DNA from 3 places in the Streptomyces sp. NPDC001219 genome. Region 2 is predicted to be linked to each of the others. Evidence: riboswitches for the same ligand, from Rfam matches in the RefSeq annotation. Region 2 holds a riboswitch; each other region holds the start of a gene.
What was found. A riboswitch is a leader RNA that binds a small molecule or an ion and turns the genes downstream of it on or off. The one in region 2 is predicted to bind glycine.
Positions count from the first base shown of each region.

Region 1: it holds a riboswitch for glycine, as region 2 does, so the genes downstream of both, gcvT (glycine cleavage system aminomethyltransferase GcvT) here and gcvP (aminomethyl-transferring glycine dehydrogenase) in region 2, are expected to answer to the same signal.
Region 3: it holds a riboswitch for glycine, as region 2 does, so the genes downstream of both, gcvP (aminomethyl-transferring glycine dehydrogenase) here and gcvP (aminomethyl-transferring glycine dehydrogenase) in region 2, are expected to answer to the same signal.

Region 1 is NZ_JBSFJF010000023.1:57,610-67,114, forward strand. It holds gene glyA (serine hydroxymethyltransferase) at 1-174, opposite strand, end outside; gene gcvH (glycine cleavage system protein GcvH) at 302-679, opposite strand; gene gcvT (glycine cleavage system aminomethyltransferase GcvT) at 822-1,949, opposite strand; glycine riboswitch at 1,983-2,095, opposite strand; glycine riboswitch at 2,096-2,191, opposite strand; gene ACWC9R_RS17455 (AAA family ATPase) at 2,413-3,138, shown strand; gene ACWC9R_RS17460 (enhanced serine sensitivity protein SseB) at 3,228-4,034, shown strand; gene ACWC9R_RS17465 (enhanced serine sensitivity protein SseB C-terminal domain-containing protein) at 4,107-4,898, shown strand; gene ACWC9R_RS17470 (ABC transporter permease) at 5,282-6,280, shown strand; gene ACWC9R_RS17475 (ABC transporter substrate-binding protein) at 6,393-8,144, shown strand; gene ACWC9R_RS17480 (ABC transporter permease) at 8,223-9,233, shown strand; gene ACWC9R_RS17485 (ABC transporter ATP-binding protein) at 9,230-9,505, shown strand, end outside.
Region 2 is NZ_JBSFJF010000040.1:27,162-36,666, forward strand. It holds gene lipA (lipoyl synthase) at 1-765, opposite strand, end outside; gene gcvP (aminomethyl-transferring glycine dehydrogenase) at 826-3,684, opposite strand; glycine riboswitch at 3,737-3,834, opposite strand; glycine riboswitch at 3,835-3,930, opposite strand; glycine riboswitch at 4,287-4,383, shown strand; glycine riboswitch at 4,384-4,475, shown strand; gene cycA (D-serine/D-alanine/glycine transporter) at 4,751-6,226, shown strand; gene ACWC9R_RS24005 (SDR family NAD(P)-dependent oxidoreductase) at 6,355-7,146, opposite strand; gene ACWC9R_RS24010 (TetR/AcrR family transcriptional regulator) at 7,337-7,903, shown strand; gene dhaK (dihydroxyacetone kinase subunit DhaK) at 8,117-9,109, shown strand; gene dhaL (dihydroxyacetone kinase subunit DhaL) at 9,197-9,505, shown strand, end outside.
Region 3 is NZ_JBSFJF010000070.1:8,109-17,613, forward strand. It holds gene ACWC9R_RS30935 (bifunctional nuclease family protein) at 1-19, shown strand, start outside; gene ACWC9R_RS30940 (MerR family transcriptional regulator) at 207-812, shown strand; gene ACWC9R_RS30945 (DNA polymerase IV) at 880-2,343, shown strand; gene ACWC9R_RS30950 (PRC-barrel domain-containing protein) at 2,253-2,636, opposite strand; glycine riboswitch at 2,751-2,847, shown strand; gene gcvP (aminomethyl-transferring glycine dehydrogenase) at 3,035-5,920, shown strand; gene ACWC9R_RS30960 (DUF5999 family protein) at 5,990-6,184, opposite strand; gene ACWC9R_RS30965 (hypothetical protein) at 6,515-7,102, opposite strand; gene ACWC9R_RS30970 (glutamate-cysteine ligase family protein) at 7,694-9,247, shown strand; gene ACWC9R_RS30975 (substrate-binding domain-containing protein) at 9,267-9,505, opposite strand, start outside.

The DNA.
Region 1 (9,505 bases), on a different contig from region 2:
GCCCTCGGCGTACTTGTTGGTGAGGACGGAGCCCTGGGCCTCCATGACGGCGACGGGGGCGAAGTTCTCCGACGCGATCATCTCGAGGGTGGACTGCTGGCGGTGGAGCTCGGCGTCGACGGCGGCGGCGACGTCGGGGTCGAGCTCATGGAGGGAGCTGTTCAGAAGCGACATGAGATCTTCCTGGGGAGTCAGGCGGTGCGCGGGGCCCCCGGACGGGGTCCGGGGGGCTTCCACACGGGCGGTGGCGGGTCGGAGGTCCCCCGTCCGGGCGGCGCCGGGAGCGGGGGCGAGCCGGGGCTCAGCTCTGGATGAAGGCGGCGTACTCGTCGGCCGAGAGCAGGTCGCCCGGCTCGCCGCTGATCTTCACCTTGAACAGCCAACCGCCCTCGAACGGGGCGGAGTTCACCAGTGAGGGGTCGGTGACGACGTCCTCGTTGATCTCGGTGATCTCACCGTCGACGGGCGAGTAGAGGTCGCTGACCGACTTGGTCGACTCCAGCTCGCCGCAGGTCTCGCCCGCCGCGACCGTGGAACCGACCTCAGGGAGCTGGACGAACACGACGTCGCCGAGCGCGTTGGCCGCGTGCTCGGTGATGCCGACCGTCGAGGCGCCGTCCTCGGCGCCCGACAGCCACTCGTGCTCCTTGCTGTAGCGCAGCTGCTGGGGGTTGCTCATGGCTCGATTCTCCTGTACGCGAGGGTGTGATCGTGAAGGGGGGCACTCCCCCAGCCACCGCTGGGGGTACCCCCACCCGGACCGGGTCCGGGGGAGTCCCGGGGGTGGCGGGACGCGGGGGGCGCGCCGCCGCCGGTGGCCGCTACTTCTGCCGCTTGTAGAACGGCAGAGCGGTGACCTCGTACGGCTCATGGCTTCCACGGATGTCCACACAGACACCCTCGGTGCCCGGCGTGGCGTACGCCGCGTCGACATAGGCGATGGCGACGGGCTTGCCGAGCGTGGGGGAGGGGGCCCCGGAGGTGACCTCGCCGATGACCGTGCCGTCGGCCGTGACGACCGGGTATCCGGCGCGCGGCACCCGGCGGCCCTGGGCGATCAGGCCGACCAGCTTGCGCGGCGGCCGGGTCTCGGCGCGTTCGGCGGCCGTGGCCAGTGCCGCGCGGCCCACGAAGTCTCCGCCGTTGGAGGTCTTCTCGAACTTCACGACCCGGCCCAGGCCCGCGTCGAACGGCGTGGTCGCGGTGGTCAGCTCGTGCCCGTACAGCGGCATGCCCGCCTCCAGGCGCAGGGTGTCCCGGCAGGACAGCCCGCAGGGCACCAGCCCGGTGTCCTTGCCCGCCGCGGTCAGCGCCTCCCAGAGGGCGACCGCGTCGGCCGGCCGGACGAACAGCTCGAAGCCGTCCTCACCGGTGTAGCCGGTACGGGCGATCAGGGCCTGCACCCCGGCGACCGTGCCGGGCAGCCCCGCGTAGTACTTCAGCCCGTCCAGATCGGCGTCCGTGAGCTGCTTGAGGATGCCGGGGGACTCCGGGCCCTGCACCGCGAGCAGCGCGTAGGCGTCCCGGTCGTCGCGGATCGCGGCGTCGAAGCCGCCCGCCCGCGCGGTCAGCGCGTCCAGCACCACCTGGGCGTTGGAGGCGTTGGCGACGACCATGTACTCCTGGTCGGCGAGGCGGTAGACGATCAGGTCGTCGAGGATGCCGCCGGCCTCCTCGCAGATCATGGTGTAGCGGGCGCGGCCCGTCTTGACGCCGCCGATGTTGCCGACCAGCGCGTAGTCGAGGAGGTCGGCGGCCTGCGGGCCGGTGACGGTGATCTCGCCCATGTGGGAGAGGTCGAAGAGGCCGGCGCGGGTGCGGACGGCGACATGTTCGTCGCGCTCGCTGCTGTAGCGCAGCGGCATGTCCCAGCCGGCGAAGTCGGTCATGGTCGCGCCGAGCGCGCGATGGGTGGCGTCCAGCGCGGTGCGACGGGGGGCATCAGTCATGGTTCTGGGCTCCCAGGCAGGGGTGACAAGACGTTCTCCCCATCTGTCATCGGAACCTGAGAGGTTCACCGGGATACCGCGAACGGACCCGGTTTGCACCTTGGGTGGAGCCGGCCCACGGGCTGCGGCTCGCTTTTCAGATCTGCCTCGCCCGCGCGGTATAGGGGCCTGAGAGATTCAAGGGAGGACTTGCTCCTTCGGCGCCCCGCCATCACGGCCGGGGACTCTCCCGCGCAGGTTACAAGCGGCCGGTATGCAGTTGGCGGTGCACGGGTGAGCTGTGATGTGCACGTGGCGGCCACATCATTACACGGGAACGCCGGATAAAGGAGCCCCAGCCGCCGTACCGTCCACGACATGGGCGGATCGCACAATCACCTTGATGGGCATTACCTTTTCTTGACACTCTGCGGGTAGGGGACGGAACCAAACCGGACCAGAACGGGCGGGGAGGGCGATCACGGTGCACAGTGAAGCGGCATTCGGGGCGACTTCAGGGGTCGTGCCCCCGGGCGCCGCGCCGGCGGCGCCGTCCGCCGCCAGGACCCGGACCGGCCGTGCGCCGCGGTCCGTCCTCCGGCCGGGGCGCGGCGCCGCGGTCGTGGACCTGCGGGGCGAGGCGCGGGCCCCGGGCGCCGCCGAGCTGCGGTTCCCGGCCGGCGACCTGGTGGTGGTCTCCGGGCTGCCGGGCAGCGGCAAGAGCACCTTCATGCACCGCGTCGTACCGCCCCTGGACGGGCGCGGCGCCGAGGTGTACCGCATCGACTCACAGGACGTCCGCGAGCGCTGGGAGCGCGGCAGGCTGCGCCGGCTGCCGTACGGCCTCTACCGCCCGCTGGTGCGGGCCGCCCACTATCTGACCCTGCGCCGCGCACTGCGCTCCGGTCACAGCGTGGTGGTGCACGACTGCGGAACTCTGGCGTGGGTGCGCCGCTGGATCGCGCGCGCGGCGCTGCGCGGCGGCCGCGGTGCGCATCTGGTGCTGCTCGACGTGGCACCCGAGGTGGCGCTCTCCGGCCAGGAGTCACGGGGACGCGGGGTGTCCGGGTACGCCTTCGCACGCCACCGCGGGGCGGTGGGCCGACTGGTCGGCGCCGCCGAGTCGGCCCGGCTGCCGGAGGGCTTCCGCTCGGCCGTCCTCCTCGACCGGCGCGCGGCCGGCGCGCTGGAGACGCTCACGTTCCACTAGTCGCCGGACACCGCCCCCGCACGCCACCGCGCGCGTCTTCTCGTTTAGTGTCTTTGGCCAGATGGCGCGGTTGGGAACGGGTGGGACACATGACATTTCCGGAGCAGGGGATACCGCAGCTGGCATGGCCGGCGAACGAGCTCGAAGAGGTGCTGTCCGCTTCGGTCGGACACCCGGGCGCCGGGGGCCGGATCGTCGAGGTCCTCGGCCGTAGCCGGCTGTGGGTGCCGCTGCCCGAAGGCGGCGGCCCGGAGAGCGCGGGCCCCGGCGCGGGCGGCCTCGACCTGCCCACCGTCGAGCTCGACGGTGCGCCCTACGTCCCGGTCTACAGCTCCGAGCAGGAGTTCCTGCGGGTGATCGGCTCGCACATGTCCTTCACCGTCGCCCCGGCACGGGAGTTCGCCCGCGGGCTGCCGCCGCAGCTCGGTATCGCGGTCAACCCCGACGGCACGGTCGGCGTCCCGCTGCCGCCGCCCGCGGTGGCCGAGCTGTGCCGGGACCGGCATGGGGGCCACCACGACATCGAGGGGTTGCCGAGCGGCGGCCGGGTGCGGCTCTTCGAGCCGGACTGGCAGGACGAGCCGGTGGACTTCCTGGCCGCGGCCGGACTGGAGTTCTCCGGCGCCGGAATTGTCCTGAGTGCCCGGCGTGCCCTGGCAAGCGTCGAGGGCGACACGCCCGCGCTGTTCGTCGGTGTTCAGGTCGCCGCCGACGTCGTCGCCCTCCAGGACGGCACCGCCCGCCAGGCGGTACTGTCAGCCCTGGGACGTGCGCTCGGCACGGTGCCGCTGCCCTGGCCCGTTCAGCTCGTCATGCTCGACCTCGCCCAGGGTGACCCGGTCGCCGGCTGGATGCTGGAGCGTGTGCGGCCCTTCTACGCCCGGGACCACTCGTAGGGCAAGCCCTAAGCTGGTTGGATGACAGGCGGGCGCACCCCACGTGCCCTGCCGAGAGAAGGGACGGACCACGTGAGCGCGGGTGCGCATCAGGGACCGGCGGCGGCCGGACAGCTGGAGCAGCTGCTCCAGCAGATCTCGCCCGGCCGTTACGACGCCTATGAAGCACTGCTGCACGCGCTCGCCGCGGGCCAGGTCTGGATGCTGCTCTGGCAGGGCCGGGCCGGTATGCCCGACGCGCAGTACGGAAACATGGAGGTCGAGGGCCTCGGCTACGCGCCGTGTGTGACCTCGGCGCCCGAACTCGCCGCCTCCGGCTGGAACCGCGACCACGAGGTGGTCACCGGCCCGGAGATCGCCGCCGCGCTCTTCCCCGACCGCTGGGGCCTGTGGCTGAATCCGCACGCCCCCGGCGGCGGTGTCGGTATCCCCTGGCTCGATCTGCGCCGGATCGCCGGCGGCCTCGACCGGCTGCCCGCCGGCCCGCTGCGGATCTCGGAACCGGTCATCGACATCCCGCAGTTCTACGCACTCCTCGCCCAGAACGCGCACCGTACGCCCGCGGTGCGGTCGCTGCGCCGGGCCTGGGTGCAGCCCGCGCTCGGTGCCCCGTATCTGGCGATCGGCCTGGATCTGTACGACACCGGCCAACCGGCGGTGGACTCGGTGCGGTTGATGATCCAGCAGTCGATCGGCGCGGTCCCGGACGGCCTGCCCGTCTCCACGGTCGCGATGAACGACGAGTACGACCCGGTCGGCATGTGGATGCGGGCCTCCACGCGCCCGTTCTTCGACCGCGACGGCTATGTCCAGCCGCCGGCCCCCGCGCCCTCCTACGGTTACGGCTACCCGCGTCCGTACTGACGCCGGACGGTCGCGCTCCGGCGTGACCCCGGCGTGAATTCGCCCCATGCGTCCCGTGGTTGAGCCCCTTTCCCACGGGTTTGTGCTCCGCTCAGCCCGAACTGGTGTCCGTATAACGGAAAGCCGCGGAACACATCACAGTTACGCATCCTTTCCCCTTCAGGGCTGGTGACTGATCGCGAATCGGATGAAGACTCCGGCAACACAGGGTCTCGGCCCGATGTACGAGCGTCATCCCTTTACGGCGTCGCGCGCACCTTTCGAACCTCATATCAGGCGAACTCCCGCGATGCCGGCACGACTTGCACCAGTGATGTGAATCAGGCCGTTACCGCGGCGTCGCATGGGCCGGCCTCTGTCGGCCGAGAGGGGTCAAGGGCACCGTGACCGCACCGATCGAGACCACCGGAGCAGCTGCTGAGGCGCAGCCGGAAGCGGTGCTGAAAGGCGTGGAAGGAAAGCAGATCGAGGGGCGCTCGCTCGGTCAGATCGCCTTGCTGCGCTTCCGGCGGGACAGGGTCGCGGTGGCCGGTGCCATCGTTGTCATCCTGCTCATCCTCGTCGCCGCGCTCTCCCGTCCCCTCCAGTCCCTGCTGGGGCTGGACCCCAACAGCCCCCACCAGTCGCTGATCGATCCCAACACCACGCTTCCCAAGGGCGACTTCGGCGGGATGAGCGGGGACCACCCCCTGGGGGTGGACCCGAAGTTCGGCCGCGATCTGCTCGCCCGGATCTTGGAGGGCTCGTGGGTCTCGCTGATCGTGGCGTTCGGCGCGACCCTGCTGTCGGTCGCCATCGGCACCGTGCTCGGTGTGGTCGCCGGCTTCTACCGGGGGCGGGTGGACGCCGTCATCAGCCGGATGATGGATGTCTTCCTGGCCTTCCCGCTGCTGCTGTTCGCCATCGCGATCTCCGCCTCGCTGCAGGGCGGCGCCTTCGGCCTGGAGGGCCTGCCGCTGCACATCTCGGTACTCATCTTCGTCATCGGATTCTTCAACTGGCCCTACATGGGGCGGATCGTGCGCGCGCAGACGCTCTCGCTGCGTGAGCGGGAGTTCGTGGACGCCGCCCGCGGCATGGGGGCGCGCGGGCCGTTCATCCTCTTCCGGGAGCTGCTGCCCAACCTGGTGGGGCCGATCATCGTCTACTCGACGCTGCTGATCCCCTCCAACATCCTCTTCGAGGCGGCGCTGAGCTTCCTGGGCGTCGGTATCCAGCCGCCGCAGGCGTCCTGGGGCGGCATGCTCAACCAGGCGGTCAAGTACTACGAGGTCGACCCCCAGTACATGATCGTCCCCGGCCTCGCGATCTTCGTCACCGTGCTGGCGTTCAACCTGCTCGGTGACGGTCTGAGGGACGCGCTGGACCCACGCAGCCGCTGATGGCCGTGCCTGGCACCCGCTCAGAAGTCTCACCAGCGTTTTTCGAAGTCACGCAGTTTCCACGTATCGACGTATCGACGTTTCTCGACGAACGAAGGGGACACCGACCATCATGCGAAGGTCAGTTCCGGTCGCGGCGATAGCGGCCATCACCAGTGCGGGCCTTGTGCTGGCCGGCTGCAGCGGGGGCAAGGGCTCCTCGGACGGCGCGGGCGAGGCCAACGCCGCCACCAAGGGCGTCGTCAACGCCTCGGACGCGAAGGGCGGCACGGTCACCTACGCGATCAGCGACGCCCCCGAGTCCTTCGACCCGGGCAACACGTACTACGCCTTCATCTACAACTTCAGCCGCCTCTACGCGCGCCCGCTCACCACCTTCAAGCCGGCCCCCGGCACCAAGGGCAACGAGCTGGTGCCGGACCTCGCCGAGTCCATGGGCAAGCCCAGCGACGGCGGGAAGACCTGGACGTACAAGATCCGCAAGGGCGTCAAGTACGACGACGGGTCCGAGGTCACCTCGCAGGACGTCAAGTACGCCGTGGAGCGCAGCAACTTCGCGCGTGACACCCTCTCGCTGGGGCCGAACTACTTCCAGCAGTTCCTCAAGGACAACGAGGGCGGCTACAAGGGTCCCTACAAGGACAAGAGCAAGGCCGGTCTGAAGTCCATCGAGACCCCGGACGACCAGACGGTCGTCTTCCACCTGAAGAAGCCGTTCGCCGAGTTCGACTACCTGGTGAGCGCCCCGCAGACCGCTCCGGTCCCGCAGGCCAAGGACAAGGGCGCCGACTACACCAAGTCCGTGCTGTCCACCGGCTCGTACAAGTTCGAGAGCTACGAAGAGGGCAAGAAGCTCACCCTGGTCCGCAACCCGCAGTGGTCCGCGAAGACCGACCCGCTGCGCAAGCAGCTGCCGGACAAGATCGTGCTGAACCTGAAGGTCGCCCAGTCGACGATCGACAAGGACCTCAAGTCCGGGAACACCCTGGTGGACCTGGCCGGCCGTGGTGTCGACGGGCAGACGCAGGCCCAGCTGCTGACCAACTCCGCGGAGAAGGCCAACACCGACAACGCGCTCGGGCAGCGGCTGGTCTACACGGCGCTCAACACCAAGGTGAAGCCGTTCGACAACATCGAGTGCCGCAAGGCCGTCGAGTACGCGATCGACAAGAAGGCCGTCCAGACCTCCCTCGGCGGCCCGATCCGCGGTGAGCTGGCCTCCACGGTCCTGCCCACCGACATCGACGGCTACCAGAAGTTCGACCTGTACCCGCAGAAGTACGACGGGGACAAGCTGGACCTGACCGAGGCCAAGAAGCACTGGGACAAGTGCGGCGCCGGCAAGACCACGACCACGATCCTGGCCCGCAACGACCGCCAGGACGAGGTCGACGCGGCCACCTCGGTCATCGACTCGCTCAAGAAGATCGGCGTCACCGCCAAGATCCAGTCCTACCCGACCAGCAAGTACTTCTCGGACTACGCCGGTGTGCCGAAGTTCAACAAGAAGAACAACGTCGGCCTGATCATGATGCAGTGGGGCTCGGACTTCCCGACCGGCTACGGCTACCTCCAGCAGATCCTCAACGGCAAGGCGATCAGCCAGTCCGGCAACACCAACCTGTCGGAGCTGGACGACCCGGAGATCAACAAGCTGCTCGAGAGCGCCATCGCCGACACCGACAAGGCGGCCCGCGAGAAGGCGTACGCCGAGATCGACAAGAAGACGATGGAGCAGGCGGCGATCGTCCCGCTCACCTACTTCAAGGTCCTGATGTACCGCTCGCCCAAGGCCACCAACCTGGTGTCCACCTCGGCCTTCAGCGGTCAGTACGACTACCTCAACATCGGCGTCAAGAAGTAGCAGCCCTGGAAGGCAGGTGAAGGCATTGGTGTCCGCGGGCCGGCCCGGTCCGGCCCGCGGCGCCGACGCCGCATCCCCGTGGTCTCGTACATCATCCGCAGGTTGATCAGCGCGGTGGTTCTGCTGCTGATCGTCAGCGCGGTCACCTTCGGCATCTTCTTCCTGCTGCCGAAGATGGCCGGGCAGAGCACCGACCAGCTTGCCCAGCAGTACATCGGAAAGGCCCCCACCCCGGCGGACATCGCCGCGGTGAAGAAGAACCTGGGCCTGGACAAGCCCGTGTACGAGCAGTACTGGGACTTCCTCAAGGGCATCTTCGTCGGCGTCGACTACAAGTTCGGCCCGGAAGCGGCCAAGTGCCATGTGCCGTGCTTCGGCTACTCCTTCAAGACCCATATCGAGGTCTGGCCGGAGATCCAGTCCCGGCTCCCGGTGACGCTCTCGCTGGCCGCCGGCGCGGCCGTGCTGTGGGTCGTCTCCGGCGTCGCCACCGGCGTGCTCTCCGCGCTGCGCCCCGGCTCGCTCTTCGACCGGATGGCGATGGGCGTCGCGCTGGCCGGTGTCTCCCTCCCGATGTTCTTCACCGGCGCCCTGGCACTGGCCCTGTTCACCTACCAGTGGCCGCTCTTCGAGCGCAGCGACTACATCTATCTGACCGAGGACCCCTTCGGCTGGGCCTGGACCCTGGTCCTGCCCTGGGTCACCCTGGCCTTCCTCTACTCCGCGCTCTACGCCCGGCTCACCCGTGCGGGCATGCTGGAGACCCTGAGCGAGGACTACATCCGGACGGCCCGCGCCAAGGGCCTGCGGGAGCGCAAGGTGGTCGTACGGCACGGTCTGCGGGCCGCGCTCACCCCGATCATCACGGTCTTCGGCATGGACCTGGGCCTGCTGCTCGGCGGTGCGCTGATCACCGAACAGGTCTTCTCGCTCAAGGGAGTCGGCGCCTTCGCCGTCGAGGCGATCAACGCCAACGACCTGCCGAACATCCTCGGCGTCACCCTGCTCGCCGCGTTCTTCATCGTCATATGCAACCTGGTGGTGGACGTTCTGTACGCCGCCGTCGACCCGCGGGTGAGGCTCTCGTGACCGACTCCTCCGAGGACAAGACCGAGACCGCGGCGGCCGGGTCCGCCGTGGCCACCGACGGGGAGGCGCCGCGGACGGCTCCCTTCCTCCAGGTGAAGGACCTGAAGGTGCACTTCCGCACCGACGACGGGCTGGTGAAGTCCGTCGACGGCCTGAACTTCAGCCTGGAGAAGGGCAAGACGCTCGGCATCGTCGGCGAGTCCGGCTCCGGCAAGTCCGTCACCTCGCTCGCCGTGATGGGCCTGCACCGGGCCTCCCGCCAGCAGCGCAGC
Region 2 (9,505 bases):
GATGGTGACCAGGTCGCAGCCGGCGGCGTGCAGGTCGGCCAGCGCGGTGGAGATCTCCGCCCGGGTCTCCCCCAGTCCCAGGATCAGGTTCGACTTGGTGACCAGGCCGGACTCCCGTGCCGCGGTGAGCACGCCGAGCGACCTGTCGTAGCGGAACGCGGGCCGGATGCGCTTGAAGATCCGCGGCACCGTCTCCACGTTGTGGGCCAGTACCTCCGGGCGCGACTCGCATACCTGGGCCAGCAGTTCGGGGACGCCGTTGAAGTCCGGGACCAGGTTCTCCACCCCGGTGCCCGGGTTCCGTGCGTGGATCTGCCGGACCGTCTCGGCGTAGAGCCAGGCACCGCCGTCGGGCAGGTCGTCGCGGGCCACCCCGGTGATCGTGGCGTACCGCAGCCGCATCGTGGCCACCGACTCCGCCACCCGGCGCGGCTCCTCCCGGTCCAGCGGCTGGGGCCGGCCGGTGTCGATCTGGCAGAAGTCGCAGCGCCGGGTGCACTGGTCACCGCCGATGAGGAAGGTGGCCTCGCGGTCCTCCCAGCACTCGAAGATGTTGGGGCACCCGGCCTCCTGGCACACGGTGTGCAGCCCTTCGGCCTCCACCTGCGACCGCAGCGCGTTGTACTCCGGCCCCATGCGCACCCGTGTCCTCATCCACTCGGGCTTCCGTTCCACGGGGGTCCGGCTGTTGCGCACCTCCAGCCGCAGCAGCCGGCGGCCGTCGGGGGAGGCGGAAGAGGTGGGAGATGTGGGGGCGTCACTCATGGCACGGCTCCGGGTACGGGGAGGGGTGGCGGCGGGCACGGCTACGCGAGCCCGCGCAGGTCAGGACGCGAACGCTTCGGGCGGCGGGCAGGAGCAGACCAGGTTGCGGTCGCCGTGCGCCTGGTCGACCCGGCCGACCGGCGGCCAGTACTTGTCGGGCGTGACGCCCGCCGGGAAGGCGGCCCGCTCGCGTGAGTAGGCGCGGGTCCACTCGCCGGCGAGGGCGGCGGCGGTGTGCGGCGCCTGTCGCAGCGGGCTGTCCTCCAGCGACCAGACGCCCTGGTCCACCAGGTCGATCTCGGCGCGGATCGCGATCATCGCCTCGCAGAAACGGTCCAGTTCGGCGAGGCTCTCGCTCTCCGTCGGCTCGACCATCAGAGTGCCGGGGACCGGAAAGCTCATCGTCGGCGCGTGGAAGCCGTGGTCGATGAGGCGCTTGGCGACGTCGTCGACCGTCACCCCCGTGGCGGCGGTGAGGGGGCGGACGTCGAGGATGCACTCGTGCGCGACGAGGCCCGACTCTCCGGCGTACAGGACGGGGAAGTGAGGCGCGAGGCGGCGGGCCACGTAGTTGGCGCTCAGCACGGCCACCCGGGTCGCCTCGGTCAGCCCCTCGGCGCCCATCATCCGGATGTAGGCCCACGGGATCGGCAGGATGCCGGCGCTGCCGAACGGCGCGGCGCTCACCGCCCCGATGCCGTCGCGGCGCCCGGTGTCGGGGTGCAGCGGATGGGTGGGCAGGTACGGCGCGAGATGGGCGGCCACCGCGACCGGGCCGACCCCCGGACCGCCGCCGCCGTGCGGGATGCAGAACGTCTTGTGCAGGTTGAGGTGTGACACATCGCCACCGAACTCGCCGGGCCTGGCGACTCCGAGCAGCGCGTTGAGGTTGGCGCCGTCGACGTAGACCTGTCCGCCGTGCTCGTGCACCAGCTCGCACAGCCGGGTGATGCCCTCCTCGTAGACGCCGTGGGTGGAGGGGTAGGTCACCATGATCGCGGCCAGCTGGTCGGAGTGCTTGGCGCACTTCGCCCGGAGGTCGTCGAGATCGACCGTGCCGTCGGGCCGCGAGGCCACCACGACGACGCGCATCCCGGCCATGGCGGCCGAGGCCGCGTTGGTGCCGTGCGCGCTTGCCGGGATGAGGCACACATCGCGTCCGGCCTGGCCGTTGCTCCGGTGGTAGCGGCGGATCGCCAGCAGGCCGGCGAGTTCGCCCTGCGAGCCCGCGTTCGGCTGGAGGGAGACCTTGGCGTACCCGGTGACCTCCGCCAGCCAGGTCTCCAGCTGCTCGACCAGGGCCAGATACCCGGCAGCGTCCGTGAGGGGCGCGAAGGGGTGCAGGTCGGCGAAGCCGGGCCAGCTGACCGGTTCCATCTCCGTGGTCGCGTTGAGCTTCATCGTGCAGGACCCGAGCGGGATCATCCCGCGGTCCAGCGCGAAGTCACGGTCGGAGAGCCGGCGCAGATAGCGCAGCATCGCGGTCTCCGACCGGTGCTGGTGGAAGACCGGGTGGGTGAGGAAGGGGGAGGTGCGCCGCAGGTCCGGCGGAAGCGCCGCCGAAGTGCCGTCGGCCGGGCCGGCCGGGTCGTCCCCCGCCGCGCCGAAGGCGTCGAGCACGCGACGGACGTGGTCGTGCGAGGTGGCCTCGGAGCAGGAGACGCCGACGTGGTCACCGTCCACCAGCCGCAGCAGCATCCCCTTGTCGTGCGCGGCAGCAACGACCTCCCCGGCCCGGCCGGGGACCCGCACCAGCAGGGTGTCGAAGAACTCGGGGTGCACCACCGTGATCCCGCTGTTCCGCAGCCCCGTGGCGATGCGCGTGGTGTGCCGGTGCGTCCGCCGGGCGATCCCGGTCAGCCCCTCGGGGCCGTGGTAGACGGCGTACATCGAGGCGACCACGGCCAGCAGGACCTGCGCGGTGCAGATGTTGGAGGTCGCCTTGTCGCGCCGGATGTGCTGCTCGCGGGTCTGCAGGGCGAGGCGGTAGGCGGGCCGGCCGGCGTTGTCCACGGACACGCCCACGAGCCGGCCGGGCAGGTGCCGTTCGAGCCCTTCGCGGACCGCGATATAGCCGGCGTGCGGCCCGCCGTAGAACACGGGGACACCGAACCGCTGGGACGACCCCACGACGAGGTCGGCGCCGTACTCCCCCGGTGGCACGAGCAGCGTGAGCGCCAGCAGGTCGGCGGCCACGGTGACCAGCGCCCCGCGCTCGCGCGCCGCCGCGGTCACCTCGCGCAGGTCGCGGACGGCTCCCGAGCAGCCGGGGTAGGACAGCACCACCCCGAAGAAGTCCTCCTGCGGCAGCGGCTCGGCGACGTCGATCTCGACGACCTCGATGCCGACCGCGCAGGCCCGTGTGCGCAGCACGTCGAGGGTCTGCGGCAGGGTGTCGCGGTCGACCAGGACGCGGTGGCGGCTCTTGCCGGCGACACGTCGCATCACCGTGACGGCCTCGGCGACCGCCGTGGCCTCGTCGAGCAGCGACGCGTTGGCGGTCGGCAGTCCGGTGAGGTCGCCGACCATGGTCTGGAAGTTGATCAGTGCCTCGAGCCGGCCCTGGCTGATCTCCGGCTGGTAGGGCGTGTAGGCGGTGTACCACGACGGGTCCTCCAGCACGTTGCGCCGGATCACCGCGGGGGTGGTGGTCGCGTGGTAGCCCAGTCCGTTCATGGGGACGGTCACGGTGTTCCGGCCGGCGAACTCCTGCAGCTCCGCGCGGGCTTCGGCCTCGGTGGCGGCGGCGGGCAGGTTCAGGCCGGAGGTGCTCCGGATGCCGCCGGGGACGGCGGCGTCGATGAGGGCGGCCAGCGTCGGGTAGCCGACTGCGGCCAGCATGGTGGTGCGGTCGGCGTCGTTGACGCCGATGTGGCGGGTGGCGAACTCACCCGGCGCGGAGGACTCGGGGTAGGTCATGGTGGGAGGCTCCCTGTGGGGGCACCGCGGACGCGGCGCCGTGGACGGGTTGCCTCCCCGCTCTGTCATCGGTACCTGAGAGCTTCACCACCGGGTTTGGCGGTTTGCACCGTGGGCGCAGGACATGACGTCCTGACTTTCCAGAGTCGCCTGGCCGAAGCGGTAGTGGGGCCTGAGAGATTCTGGGGAGAGTTGCTCCTTCGGCGCCTCGCCAAGGGTGGGCGAGGGCTCTCCCGCTTCGGTTCGAACAGCGCGATGTGGAGTTGTCGGGCGGCGCGGTGGTGAGGCCGGGAGTCTCCGGGGAGGAGGTGCTCCCCCGGCGCCACGTCGTCACAGGACGTGGGCTCTCCCGCCGCGGAACCGTCAGCGGTACGGATGCTGCCGGATCTTTCCCGAGGCAACGTACGGGCACCGGAACACAGCCGTCAAGAGTCTGCCGACGGACCTGCCGGTAACCTGGCGGCCCCGGAAGCGAGGCCGTGAGCTGCACAAACGCCGTCCCCTACGGGGAAGCGCCGCACTACCCGGGAGTAGCGTCCAGCCTTCGGCCGGTCCCTTGACCGGCCGCTGAGGGGGCCCTAGCCTCACCGCACATCGCCGTTCACCCCGGAGCGGGAGAGCACTGGATCAGCCAGACCCGGTCGCCGAAGGAGCAACACCTCCCCGGAAACTCTCAGGCATCCCTACCGCTCGGGCAGGCAACTCTGGAAAGCAGGCGCCGACGCGCCTCGCCGACGGTGCAAGCCGCGCGCTGAGCGCGGCGAAGCTCTCAGGCTCATGACAGAGGGGGAGGCTCACTCGGCCGCACGGGCCCCTGCCCGTGCTCGACATTCGAGGAGCCCCTGATGGCTCTCCTGCCGCTCGCCCCCGACCGCCACCCGCCCGTCGGCTCGCGGGCCGATGGTCAGGCTTCTGTGCGGGCCCGTTCAGCGTACTGACACCCTTCAGTTCGGCTGCCGCTTCTCCGCGCGCAGCCCCTGCCGCACGCCCCTGGGGCGCGTGGTCATGCTCCGAGAGACCCCCTGTCCCGTGCCCGCACGGGTCTTGAGATCCGCGAGGTTCGCCCATGCCTGAACGCAGTGACACCGGCCTGACCACCACGCCGGCCGGCTCCACACCCCCGCCCGAGGGCGAGCAGCACCTCTCCCGCCAGCTGTCCAACCGGCACATCCAGCTCATCGCGATCGGCGGTGCGATCGGCACCGGCCTGTTCATGGGCTCGGGCAAGACCATCTCGCTGGCCGGACCCTCGGTGATCTTCGTCTACATGATCATCGGCGTGATGCTCTTCTTCGTGATGCGGGCGATGGGCGAGCTGCTGCTGTCCAACCTGCGCTACAAGTCCTTCGCCGACTTCGCGGCCGACCTGCTGGGTCCGTGGGCCGGCTTCTTCACCGGCTGGACGTACTGGTTCTGCTGGATCGTCACCGGCATCGCCGACGTCATCGCCATCTCCGGGTACGTGGCCTACTGGTGGCACGATCTGCCGCTGTGGATACCGGCGCTGGCCGCCGTCGTCCTGCTGATCGCCCTGAACCTGCCCACGGTGAAGGCCTTCGGTGAGACCGAGTTCTGGTTCGCGCTGATCAAGATCGTCGCGATCGTGGCACTGATCGTCGTCGGGCTGGTCATGGTGTTCAGTCACTTCCAGGCGCCCGGTGGGGCGGCGGCGGGCTTCTCCAACCTCTGGAACGACGGAGGGTTCTTCCCCACCGGCCCCATGGGGTTCGTCGCGGGATTCCAGATCGCGACCTTCGCCTTCGTCGGCATCGAACTGGTCGGCACCACGGCGGCCGAGGCGGAGAACCCGGAACGGAACCTGCCCAAGGCGATCAACTCGATCCCGGTGCGCGTGATGCTGTTCTACGTCGTCGCGCTGATCGTGATCATTTCGGTCACGCCCTGGCGCGAGATCAGCGCGGACCGCAGCCCGTTCGTCGTGATGTTCACCCTTGCCGGTCTGGGGATCGCCGCCTCGCTGATCAACTTCGTGGTGCTGACCTCGGCCACCTCGTCGGCGAACTCGGGCATCTACTCCACCTCACGGATGGTGTACGGGCTGGCCCAGGAGGGCGACGCCCCGGGGCGCTTCGGCAGGCTCACCTCCAGGAAGGTACCGGCCAACGCCCTGCTCCTCTCCGGGATCTTCCTGCTCGCCGGTGTGGTCATGGTCGCCATGGACGACTCGATCATCGAGGCCTTCACCCTGGTGACCACCGTGTCCGCCGTGCTGTTCATCTTCGTCTGGTCGATCATCCTGATCAGCTACCTCGTGTACCGCAGGCGCCGTCCGCACCTGCACGAGGCCTCGGCGTTCAAGATGCCCGGTGGCATCGTCATGTGCTACGTCGTGCTCGCGTTCTTCGCGTTCCTCATCTGGGCACTGACCCAGGAGGCCGACACCCTGCGGGCCCTGGTGGTGACCCCGGTGTGGTTCGTCATCCTCGGCATCGCATGGGCCTGTCTCCGCCGCCGCCCGCACCATTCCGCCCGTGCGGCGGCCTTCCGTGCCGAACTCCGCGACGGCGCACGGCAGGACTGACCCGGCCACCGGAGAGCCAGGAGTTCCGGGGGAATCCATGAAGACGCCCGGCTGGGCTGCCCAGCCGGGCGTCTTCATGAACGGCGCGCGGCCGACGGCTCCTTCATCGCGCGTGCCGGCTCCCCCGGCTACCGCCGGTCCCGCTGGGCCGCCACGACCTGGTTGATGGTGCGCTCGGCGCCGGAGCCACGCTGCACCTTCTCCGAGAAGCCGGGGAACTGCCCGGCGATGGCGCTGAGCACCTTCAACTCCACCGGCGCCACGTTGACTTCGCACAGATCGCGCTCGACGGCCCGGACCACGCCCGCCACCACCTGGCCCGGGGAGACCATGCGCACACCGGCCGGCGGCGTGGCGCCCGTGACGGCGAACATGCCCGCGTCGCTGACGGCGCCGGGCTGGACCACGGAGACCCCCACCCCCGTACCGTGCAGGTCCTGGCGGAGGGACAGCCCGAAGCCGCGCAGCCCGAACTTGGCCGCGCTGTAGAGCGAGGAGTACTTGGTGGCCGCCTTCCCGGAGAGCGAGCCGACGAGGGCGATATGGCCCCGCCCCCGCTCGACCATCCGGGGCGCGAGCGCGCGGGTCAGCATGACGGGGGCCCGCAGGTTCACGGTCAGCGCGCGGTCGATCTGCTCGGGCGTGTAGTCGAGGAGCGCACCCGAGGAGGGCAGCGCGGCGTTGGCGATCAGGATGTCGGTGTCGGGGCAGGCCTCGGCGAGCTGCTCGACCTGGTCCGGGTCGGCGAGATCGGCGGTGACCGCGCGGGCGCCGAGTTCGCCGGCGAGCGCCTCCAGGGCATCGGGGCGGCGCCCGGAGAGCACCAACTCGGCTCCCTGGGCGGCCAGTTCACGGGCGAGGGCCTGGCCGATGCCGCCTACGGCCCCGGTCAGGAGAACGGTTGATCCTGCGATGCGCATAGGACGAGCCTCCAGAGACTGTTCGTTCGAACGAACGGTATGGAGGGCGGACGACCGTGTCAACAGCGGATGCCGCCGGACCCGCCGACCGCGCCGGCGCCGACGACCGGCCCGAGGGCGATCCGCGCTGGTCAGAGCGGCCCCCGCCCTTCCCCCGTGCCCGGCGGACGCCGCTGGCACAATGACTGCCATGGCCAAGCCCCCCGGAACCCGGCAGAGCATCATCGACGCCGTCCTGCGCATCATCGGTGAGGACGGCATCGCCGCGGTCACCAACCGGCGGATCGCCAAGGAGGCCCAGGTCTCCCTCGGCTCGGTCACCTACCACTTCGCGACCCAGCACGAGATGCTGCGGGAGAGCCTGCTGCACTTCGTCGCGGAGGAGACCCGGCGCTTCACCGAACTCGCCGCGCAGTGCCAGACCGACACCATGGACGCCGACCGGGCCGCCACCGCGGTCGCCCAGGTCGCCGGGGGCGCGCCCTTCGACAGCAGGCAGATCGCCCCCTTCGAGCTCTATATCCAGGCCGGCCGCGACGAGCGGCTGCGCACCGCGGCCACGGAGTCCTTCGCCGCATACGACCAGCTGGTCACCCGGATCTTCACCGGTCTCGGGGTCCCCGGCGCCGAACGGCTGGCGAGCAGCGCCGTCGCTCTCGTCTTCGGGCTGCAGCTGCGCAGCCTCGCCACCGGTCAGCCCGCCGAGGAACTCGTCGACGCCCTGATGCTGCTGGCGCGCGGGGCGCAGCAGTCCTGACCGCCGGGTGCGGCTCCGGGTACGCCGTTCGCGCCGTGGCCGGGCGGCGACCGCCCGGCAGGCCCGGGTCCATGGTCCGTCGTCCCCCGTCGATGACCCCCGAAGCCCCTCGAAGGGCGTCGAAGACGGTCAAGATCGACACCAGACAAACGGACTCTCACCTGGTAGAACACAGGGCAGAGACCCGGCTGCAAATCCCACCCGGAGGTACCCGTGAAGATGCTGATCAACGTAGCCGAGACCGTGGTCACCGATGCGCTGCGGGGGATGGCCGCGGCGCATCCCGAGCTGGTGGTGGATGCCGAGAACCGGGTGATCGTGCGGCGGGACGCGCCGGTGGCGGAGAAGGTGGCGCTGGTGTCCGGCGGCGGCAGCGGGCACGAGCCGCTGCACGGGGGGTTCGTCGGGCCCGGCATGCTGGACGCCGCCTGTCCGGGAGAGGTCTTCACCTCGCCGGTGCCCGATCAGATGGTGCGGGCCGCGGCGGCCGTGGACAGCGGCCAAGGCGTGCTGTTCCTCGTGAAGAACTACACCGGGGACGTCCTCAACTTCCAGATGGCGGCGGAGCTGGCGGAGGACGAGGGGGTGCAGGTGGCCAGTGTGCTCATCGATGACGATGTCGCGGTGACCGACTCGACGTTCACGGCCGGGCGGCGCGGCACCGGGGCGACCCTGTTCGTGGAGAAGATCGCCGGTGCCGCGGCCGAGGAGGGCATGCCGCTGGAGCGGGTGGAGGCCCTGGCCCGGCAGGTGGTGGCCTCGTCCCGCAGCTTCGGGGTGGCGCTGAGCCCCTGTACGACCCCGGCGAAGGGCAGCCCGACGTTCGGTCTCCCGGCCGGGGAGCTGGAGTTGGGGGTCGGGATTCACGGCGAGCCGGGGCGGGAGCGCCGGGCCATGATGACCTCGCACGAGATCGCGGACTTCGCGGTGGACGCGATCCTGGAGGATCTCGACCCGCGGCTGCCGGTGCTGGTGCTGGTCAACGGCATGGGCGCGACGCCGCTGCTGGAGCTGTACGGCTTCAACGCGGAGGTCCGCCGGGTGCTCGACGAACGGGGCGTGGCGGTGGCCCGTACGCTCGTCGGGAACTACGTGACGTCGCTGGACATGGCGGGCTGCTCGGTGACGCTGTGCCAGGTCGACGGGGAGCTGCTGCGGCTGTGGGACGCGCCGGTGCAGACGGCGGGGCTCCGCTGGGGGCGGTGAGCGCTCCGCCGTCCCCGTATCCCCTGTCCCTGTCGCTTTCTTGCTCAGTGCCTGAACAACCAAGGAGAGTAGCCCGTGTCCGAAACGGTGCTGGATGCCGCGTTCTTCGTACGCTGGATGACGGCGGCGGCCGCCGTCATCGACCGGGAGGCCGACCGGCTCACCGAGCTGGACTCCCCCATCGGTGACGCCGACCACGGAAGGAACATGCAGCGTGGCTTCGCTGCCGTGGTCACGGCGCTGGAGGCGGAGCCGCCGGCGACGCCCGGCGCCGTGCTGACCGCCGCCGGACGGCAGTTGATCTCCAGCGTGGGCGGGGCGTCCGGACCGCTCTACGGGACGCTGCTGCGGCGGTCCGGCAAGACGCTGGGCGACGCGCCGCAGGCCTCGGCGGAG
Region 3 (9,505 bases), on a different contig from region 2:
CGGGACCAACAGCCAGTGATATCGGCCAGTCGAACCGCCTGATTCCGGCCAAACAATCAGGCCTTCCCCGTGCGAGGTCACGAGAAACCACTCGTAGGGTGATTATCACTCGGCGTGGCGAGCGCGGCGATCGTTGACGCACCCCGAGTGACTGCATACCGTCGATGTGGCAGGTCCCGTCCGGGACGTGGAGGACGGAGGGCGGCGTGGCAATCACCGGCGACGGTATGGCGGCGGAAGGGGCGTTGCCGCTCCACTCGAGCGCGGCAGCGAACCCTGCGCCGGCACCGGCCGCGGCGGTGTCGGGGGACTGCGAGGCTCAGAACATCGGCTATCGCGGCCCGACCGCTTGTGCGGCAGCGGGCATCACTTATCGGCAGCTCGACTACTGGGCGCGTACGGGCCTGGTGGAGCCGAGCATCCGGCCGGCCTACGGCTCCGGCACCCAGCGGCTCTACAGTTTCCGGGACGTCGTGGTCCTGAAGATCGTCAAGCGGCTGCTGGACACCGGGGTGTCGCTGCAGAACATCCGCACTGCCGTCCAGCATCTGCGCTCGCGCGGGCTGGCGGATCTGACGCGGATGACGCTGATGAGCGATGGCGCGACGGTCTACGAGTGCACCTCGCCCGACCAGGTCGTGGATCTGCTCCAGGGCGGTCAGGGCGTCTTCGGGATCGCCGTCGGAGTGGTCTGGCGGGACGTGGAGGGCGCGCTGTCACAGCTCCACGGGGAGCGCGTCGACACCGGCGAGACGCTGATCGGGAAGAACCCGCAGGACGAGCTGGCGCGGCGGCGTCACCGCGCGGGCTGAGTCCCCGGGCGGAGCGCGCGGCCCGGCATGGGGCCGATTGTCAGTGGCATGGGGCAGCATCGGAGATGTGAGACCCGCGCCGACGATCCTGCATCTGGACATGGATGCGTTCTTCGCGGCCGCCGAGCAGGCGGCCAAACCGAGCCTGCGCGGAAAACCGGTGGTGGTCGGCGGCGTCGGCGGGCGCGGTGTGGTCTCCACGGCCTCGTACGAGGCGCGGGTGTTCGGGGTCCGGTCCGCGATGCCGACGGCCCAGGCCCGTCGGCTGTGTCCCAACGCCGCCTATCTCAGCCCTCGCTTCACCCTGTACCGCCAGGTGAGTGAGGCGGTGATGGAGCTGCTGCACGCGCTGTCGCCGTTGGTGGAGCCGCTGAGCCTGGACGAGGCGTTCGTCGATCTGGAGGCGGGCGGGGTGCCGGCCGAGTCGGCGGCCGTACGGGCCGTGGGGGAGCAGCTGCGGCGGGACATCCGGTCCGCGACGGGGCTGACCGGCTCGGTCGGGCTGGCCGGGGCGAAGATGCTGGCGAAGATCGCCTCCGAGGCGGCCAAGCCGGACGGCCTGGTGGTGATCGAGCCGGGCACGGAACGGGAGCTGCTGGGGCCGATGACGGTGCGGACGCTGCCCGGGGTGGGGCCCGCGACGGCCGAGACGCTGCGCCGGGCCGGGATTCATACCGTTCAGGAGACCGCGGAGGCCGGTGAGGCCGAGCTGGTGCGGCTGCTGGGCAAGGCGCACGGCGCGGGGCTGTACGGGATGGCGCTGGGGCAGGACGACCGGCCGGTGGTGGCTGAGCGGGACGCCAAGTCGATCTCCGTCGAGGACACCTTCGAGGTGGACCTGACCGACCGGACGCGGGTGCGGAGCGAGGTGCTGCGGCTGGCGGACCGGTGCGTCCAGCGGCTGCGGGCGGCCGGGCGTTCCGGGCGGACGGTGGTCATCAAGGTGCGCAACTACGACTTTTCGACGCTGACCCGTTCCGAGACGCTCCGCGGACCCACCGACGATCCGGCGGTGATACGGGAGGCCGCTGTGCGCCTGCTGGAGACGGTGGACACCACCGGCGGGGTGCGGCTGCTGGGCGTGGGGGTCAGCGGGCTGGCGGACTTCACACAGGAGGACCTGTTCGCCCAGGTGGCGACGGAGCGGGAGGCGGCGGAGTCGGCCGCGGCGGCCGCTGCCGCGGCGGCGGAGCAGGCCGCCGGGGGCGCGGAGCGGCGGGAGGCCGAGGAGGAGCCGCCGCGGCGCTGGCATCCGGGGCTGGACGTGGTGCACGAGGAGTACGGCGCCGGCTGGGTGCAGGGGAGCGGGGTGGGGAGGGTGACCGTCCGCTTCGAAACGCCATGGTCCGCACCGGGGAGGGTGCGGACCTTCGCTGTCGAGGACCCGGCGCTGCGGCCGGGGGAGCCCCTGCCGCTGGTGGGCGGGGCGCCGGCGGATGGTCAGTCGTCCGAGCCGGCGATCTTGCCGAAGTTGGTGTCGCCGGAGCCCGGCACCGGATCAGAGGTCGGGGAAGAAATATCCAGGCGATAGTGGTGATAGAGCTGAAGTTCCTGCTCAGGGGAGAGGTGACGGCCCACGCCGAAGTCCGGGGCGTCCTTGATCAGTTTGCGGTCGTAAGGAATGTGCAGTCCCTCATCGACCATTTTGCTGGGCTCCAGGGGGACGAACGCATCCCGGCTGAAGAGTCCGGTGCGTACGGCCGCCCACTCCGGTTCCCCCGTCGCATCGTCGAGGTAGACCTCGTCGATGGTCCCTATTTTCGCGCCGTTACGGTCGAATGCTTTGCGGCCGATCAGGCTTCGGGGATCGATATCGGTTTGCACGGCCCCTCCAATTGGTCGCAACTGCCCTGTGACAACTACCAAACGGCACATTTCATGCCCCGGCCACTCGAAGGAGCCTTCGAGAGCCACGCTGGTAGGCTGGCGATTGGCCGCAGACCCCGTGCGGGAGAGTCCTTGTCGTTCGCGACCAGGGCGCCGAAGGAGCAACTCCTCCCCGGAATCTCTCAGGCACCCGTACCGCATGGACGAGGTCACTCTGGAAAGCAGGGCGGGCCACGGACGGCACAGCGCCGAGACCCCCCTCACCGACGGTGAAAGCCGGGCCGCTCCTGGGCGGGCCGGTGAAGCTCTCAGGTTAGATGACAGAGGGGGAGGCCGTCCGGGCACCCGCGCCGTGGTGCCCCTCGTAGGTCGCACCGACCAGGAGGCCCCCGCAGATGACCACCAATCGCATCTCCTTGACCGAGCTGGAAAGCGGCACCCCCTTCGAGCGCCGGCACATCGGTCCCGACCAGGCGGCGCAGGCGAAGATGCTCGCGCACATCGGCTTCGGGTCGCTGGACGAGCTCACCGCCACCGCCGTGCCCGATGTGATCAAGAGCGCCGAGGCGCTCGGCCTGCCGCAGGCCCGTACCGAGGCCGAGGTGCTCAAGGAGCTCCAGGGCCTGGCGGACCGCAACCAGGTCCTCGCTTCCATGATCGGTCTCGGCTACTACGGCACGTTCACCCCGCCGGTGATCCTGCGCAACGTCATGGAGAACCCGGCCTGGTACACGGCGTACACGCCCTACCAGCCGGAGATCTCGCAGGGCCGCCTGGAGGCGCTGCTGAACTTCCAGACCATGGTCGCCGACCTGACCGGACTGCCCACCTCCGGCTCCTCGCTGCTGGACGAGGGCACCGCCGCCGCTGAGGCGATGGCGCTCTCCCGCCGTGTCGGCAAGGTCAAGCAGGGTGTCTTCCTGGTCGACGCCGACTGTCTGCCGCAGACCGTCGCCGTGATCGAGACCCGTGCGGAGCCCACCGGCGTCGAGGTCGTGGTCGCGGACCTGTCCGACGGCATTCCGGCCGAGATCGCCGAGCGCGGTGTGTTCGGTGTGCTGCTCCAGTACCCGGGCGCCTCCGGTGCGGTGCGTGACCCCCGCGCCCTCATCGAGCAGGCCCACGAGCTGGGCGCGATCGTCACCGTCGCCGCCGACCTGCTCGCCCTGACGCTGCTCACCTCGCCCGGTGAGCTGGGCGCGGACATCGCCGTCGGCACCACCCAGCGCTTCGGTGTCCCGATGGGCTTCGGTGGACCGCACGCCGGCTTCATGGCTGTCCGTGACCAGTTCGCCCGCAGCCTCCCCGGCCGTCTCGTGGGCGTCTCCGTCGACGCCGACGGCAACAAGGCCTACCGGCTGGCGCTGCAGACCCGTGAGCAGCACATCCGCCGGGAGAAGGCCACCAGCAACATCTGCACCGCGCAGGTGCTGCTCGCCGTCATGGCCGGCATGTACGCGGTCTACCACGGGCCCGAGGGCCTGCGGACCATCGCCCGGCGCACCCACCGCTACGCCGCGGTCCTCGCCGAGGGCCTGCGGGCCGGCGGGGTGGAGATCGTGCACGACGCGTACTTCGACACCCTGACCGCGCGGGTGCCCGGTCGGGCCGCCGACGTCGTCGCCGCCGCCCGCGAGGCCGGGGTCAACCTCCGGCAGGTCGACGCGGACCTGGTGGGCATCGCCTGTGACGAGACCACCGGGCGGGCGCAGCTGGCCGGCGTCTGGAGTGCCTTCGGGGTGCAGGGCGACGTCGAGCAGCTGGACGCCGCCGCGGCCGAGGCGCTGCCGCAGGGGCTGCTGCGCCACGACGACTACCTCGCGCACCCGGTCTTCCACGAGCACCGCTCCGAGACGGCGATGCTGCGCTACCTGCGCACCCTCGCCGACAAGGACTACGCGCTGGACCGCGGCATGATCCCGCTCGGCTCCTGCACGATGAAGCTGAACGCCACCACCGAGATGGAGCCGGTCACCTGGCCCGCGTTCGGCCAGCTGCACCCGTTCGCGCCGGCCGGCCAGGCCGAGGGCTACCTCACGCTGATCCAGGAGCTGGAGGAGCGGCTGGCCACGGTCACCGGCTACGACAAGGTCTCCATCCAGCCGAACGCCGGGTCGCAGGGCGAGCTGGCCGGTCTGCTGGCCGTCCGCGCCTACCACCGCGCCAATGGCGACGAGCAGCGCACGGTCTGCCTGATCCCGTCGTCGGCGCACGGCACCAACGCCGCCAGCGCAGTGATGGCCGGGATGAAGGTCGTCGTCGTCAAGACCGGTGAGGACGGCGAGGTCGACACCGACGACCTGCACGCCAAGATCGAGAAGCACCGTGACGAGCTCGCGGTCCTGATGGTGACCTACCCCTCCACCCACGGGGTGTTCGAGGAGCACATCACCCAGATCTGCGCGGCGGTGCACGAGGCCGGCGGCCAGGTCTACGTCGACGGCGCCAACCTCAACGCGCTGGTCGGGCTCGCCGAGCCCGGCAAGTTCGGCGGCGACGTCTCGCATCTGAACCTGCACAAGACCTTCTGCATCCCGCACGGCGGCGGTGGCCCCGGTGTCGGCCCGGTCGGCGTCCGCGCCCACCTGGCGCCGTACCTGCCCAACCACCCGCTGCAGCCGGGCGCTGGCCCCGAGACCGGCGTCGGGCCGATCTCCGCCGCTCCCTGGGGCTCGGCCGGCATCCTGCCGATCTCCTGGGCGTACGTCCGCCTTATGGGCGGTGAGGGCCTCAAGCGCGCCACCCAGGTCGCGGTCCTCAGCGCGAACTACATCGCCAAGCGCCTGGAGCCGCACTACCCGGTGCTCTACACCGGCCCCGGCGGTCTGGTGGCGCACGAGTGCATCATCGACGTCCGGCCGCTGACCAAGGCGACCGGTGTGAGCATCGACGATGTGGCCAAGCGGCTGATCGACTACGGCTTCCACGCGCCGACGATGTCGTTCCCGGTGGCCGGCACCCTGATGATCGAGCCGACCGAGAGCGAGGACCTCGCGGAGCTGGACCGGTTCTGCGACGCGATGATCGCCATCCGTGCGGAGATCGAGAAGGTCGGCTCGGGGGAGTGGGACAAGGACGACAACCCGCTGCGCAACGCCCCGCACACCGCGGGCGCGCTCGGTGGCGACTGGACGCACCCGTACACCCGCGAGGAGGCCGTCTTCCCGGCCGGTGTCTCCGTCGCCGAGAAGTACTGGCCGCCGGTGCGCCGGATCGACGGTGCCTACGGCGACCGTAACCTCGTCTGCTCCTGCCCGCCGCTGGACGAGTACGACAACTGACCCACGGCAGCAGCAAGGGCCCTCGGCAGATCTGCCGGGGGCCCTGTGGTTCGTGGTGAGCGCGGCGGGTCAGGCGGCGGCGCCGACCCGGGTGCGGTGCGGGGCGATGACCTGCCCGTCCGGGAGCAGCTCACCGGTGTCCTCGAAGAGCAGGACGCCGTTGCAGAGCAGGCTCCAGCCCTGCTCCGGATGGTGCGCCACAAGGTGTGCGGCCTCCCGGTCGGTGGAGTCTGCTGACGGGCATGGCGGTTGGTGCTGGCACATGGGAGTTGTCTTTCGCTGCGGTGAGGTGAACGTCGTCGTGCGGCTCGATGAGGTGTTCATGGCCGCTCCCCCGTTTCTGTCGGTCGGTCCCAGTGTTGCCCCACGGACGCGATTCCGCAGGGATTTCGCAGCAGCGGTACTCACTCGGTAGGGACGCGTCACCCGTGCGGGCGGTTGCTCCCAATTGCACTCGTCCCCAAGAGGGTTGGGCGTGGTATCCGCGGACTAGGCCGCGTGGGTGAGCATGCGTGAGCGCCCCGTGGCCGGACGGGGCCGCGGGGCACGCTCGGGCAGGACGGCGGGCGCCGCAACTCGGGGCGGCACCGCCGGTCAGGCGGGTTCGGCGAGGAGCGGGGCGGGCGCGAGCCGCAGGGTGAGCCGGGGGAGCAGGTCGGCGAGGTGCTGGGGGCGGTGCGCGGCGATACCCGGCGGGGCGGGCGCCAGCGGCACCAGCAGGTCGGCGGGTGCGGGCAGCCCCTCGGCGCCGTCGGAGGCGAGGTCGTGATGCAGCCACAGCGTGAGCATGTACAGCTCGGGGACCGACAGCAGACGCGGCTGGTAGGGCGTGGCGAGTGAGTCGGCCTGGGCCAGTGCCTGCTCGGTCGCGGCGACGTAGGGGCCGCCGCAGAAGCGCCCGAAGGTCCAGCCGTCCGCGGTGAGGACCGTCTCGGCGGCCGCCACGGCACGCTCCCCGCCGCGGATCAGGAAGCTCCATCCGGCCAGCCGGGTGTGCGGGGTGCCGCCGGCCCGGCTGATGTCGTCCCAGACGTGGATGGGCAGCGGGTGGTCGGGGCTGAGCGGGCCCTGATGGGCGCGGAGTGCGGAGACCGGGGCCTCGCGGACCGCGGAGGGCGAGCCGAGAGCGGCGAGAACGCTGCGCAGGGCGGGCGCGGGGGCAGGGGGAAGGTGCAGCGGCATGGTGGGTCGCCTCTCACTTCGGAGACACGGCGGAGCGTGGCTCGGAGACACGGTGGAGCGTGGCGGGTGCAAACGGCGTTGTCTGCGGGCGGGGTCAGAGCATGGCCGGTTCGGGGCCGCGGCCCGGCGGGGTCGGCCGCGGTGTCCGGAGTCGGTGAGAGCGCCTGGACGCTGGGCGCCAAGTCTCTGCCTCGTAAGCGGAGTTTATACGACGTATGTTCCGAAAGTGTTTCTGCTACCGGTCTTGTGGATTTCCGGCAAGGGGAAATCAGGACCGCTGTGCGAGGTGCTTTCCACCGCTTTGCGCGGCGTTTCGGTGACGCCACCTCGTATTGCCGCGGTGGCGCGGTAGGCCGGAACTGGCCGGTCTTTCTCACAAGCGAATTGCCGCTGGTGATTGCCGAGCAGATATGCCTGTGGGCCGTGCCGGATGCTGCACCACTTCGAGCCTATCGGCACCGGCATGCCGTCGCGGCGTTATTGATCAGATTGCCGTGGGCATCATCGACCGTAGCGCGAGCCCCGGCGGTGCCGGGGACGGCCCCAAGCGGCCCGTGGCCGCGGGCTGTTCACTGAAGGAGGGACCCTTCGATGGGGGAGAAGGTCGCTGCGGACGGGATCGACCTGGCGGACCGGGAGCGTTACCGAAGAAAGCTGCACGACTGTCTTGAGGGATTGCACCGGCTCCTGACGGAGAAGCGGTTCGACCGTCCCAGAGATCTCATGGGTCTGGAGATCGAACTCAATCTCGCCGGTGCCGACGGACTGCCGCGCATGATGAACACTCAAGTACTGGAGCGCATCGCCAGTGGTGATTTCCAGACCGAACTCGCCCAGTGCAACCTCGAGGTCAACATCCTGCCGCACCGCTTGAGCGGCCGGGTGCTGGACCAGCTCGCCGAGGAACTCCGTACGGGGCTCGGCTATGCGGAAAGGAAGGCCAGGGAGGTCGCCGCCCGGATCGTGATGATCGGCATTCTGCCGACCCTGCACGCCACCGACCTCACGGCCGCCAGCCTCTCCGAGAACGACCGCTACGTCCTTCTCAATGACCAGATGCGGGCGGCCCGCGGCGAGGACTTCGCCCTGGACATCCGGGGCGTCGAGCACCTGGTCTCCCGCTCGCCCTCGATCGCGCCGGAGGCCGCTTGTACGTCGGTTCAGCTGCATCTCCAGGTGACGCCGGGCCGTTTCGCCGCCGTCTGGAACGCGGCACAGGCCATCGCCGCGGTACAGGTGGCGGTCGGCGCCAACTCGCCGTTCCTCTTCGGCCGTGAGCTGTGGCGCGAGTCGCGGCCGCCGGTCTTCCAGCAGGCCACCGACACCCGCTCGCCCGAGTTGCAGGCCCAGGGCGTGCGCCCCCGTACCTGGTTCGGTGAGCGCTGGATCGACTCCGCGTACGACCTGTTCGAGGAGAACGTGCGCTACTACCCGCCGCTGCTGCCGGTCTGCGGGCCGCAGGAGCCGCTGCGCGTCCTCGATGAGGGCGGGGTGCCCGACCTGGCCGAACTGGTCCTGCACAACGGCACGGTCTACCGCTGGAACCGCCCCGTCTACGCGGTCGCCGACGGCGTCGCGCACCTCAGGGTCGAGAACCGGGTGCTGCCGGCCGGCCCCACCGTCACCGACGTCATCGCCAACACCGCCTTCTACTACGGCCTGGTGCGGGCGCTGGCCGAGGAGCCGCGCCCGGTCTGGTCGCGGCTGCCGTTCGCCGCGGCGGCCCACAACTTCGACACCGCCTGCCGGTACGGCATCGACGCCACCCTGGAATGGCCGCGTCCCGGGCGGTCGGGCGGAACCGCGGGCGTCCCGGCCGTACGGCTGGTGCGTGAGGAGCTGCTGCCGCTGGCGGCGCGCGGGCTGGACGCCTGGGGGGTGGAGCCGGCCGACCGTGACCACTACCTCGGCATCATCGACGAGCGCTGCCGGCGCCGGGTGAACGGGGCGTCCTGGCAGGCCGCGGCCTTCCACCACGCGCGGCGCCAGGGCCTGGACCGGGATGCCGCGCTCGCCGCGATGACCCGGCGCTACAGCGAGTTGATGCACACGGGGAAGCCGGTGCACACCTGGCCGGTCGCCTGGCCGGCGGGTGGGCGCGCCGCCGTACCGGAACCACGGCAGGCGGCGACCGAGGGGGCGTAGCCCGGAGTCCCGGAGCCGTTCAGCGCGGTCCGTCGCTGCCCGCCGCCATGATGGCCTTGAGCATCACCCGGTGGATCTGCGACGGGTCGCTGACCCGGTGCGTCGAGCCGCCGGTCGGCGCGGCGAGGCGGGCCAGGGCCGCGGTGTCGGCCTCCGGACCGACCGCGAGGGCGATCAGCGGCACCGGCCGCTTCGGGTCGGAGAGCTTCTCCAGCTTGCTCACCAGGGCGTCGAGACCGATGCCGTGGGCGTCGTCGT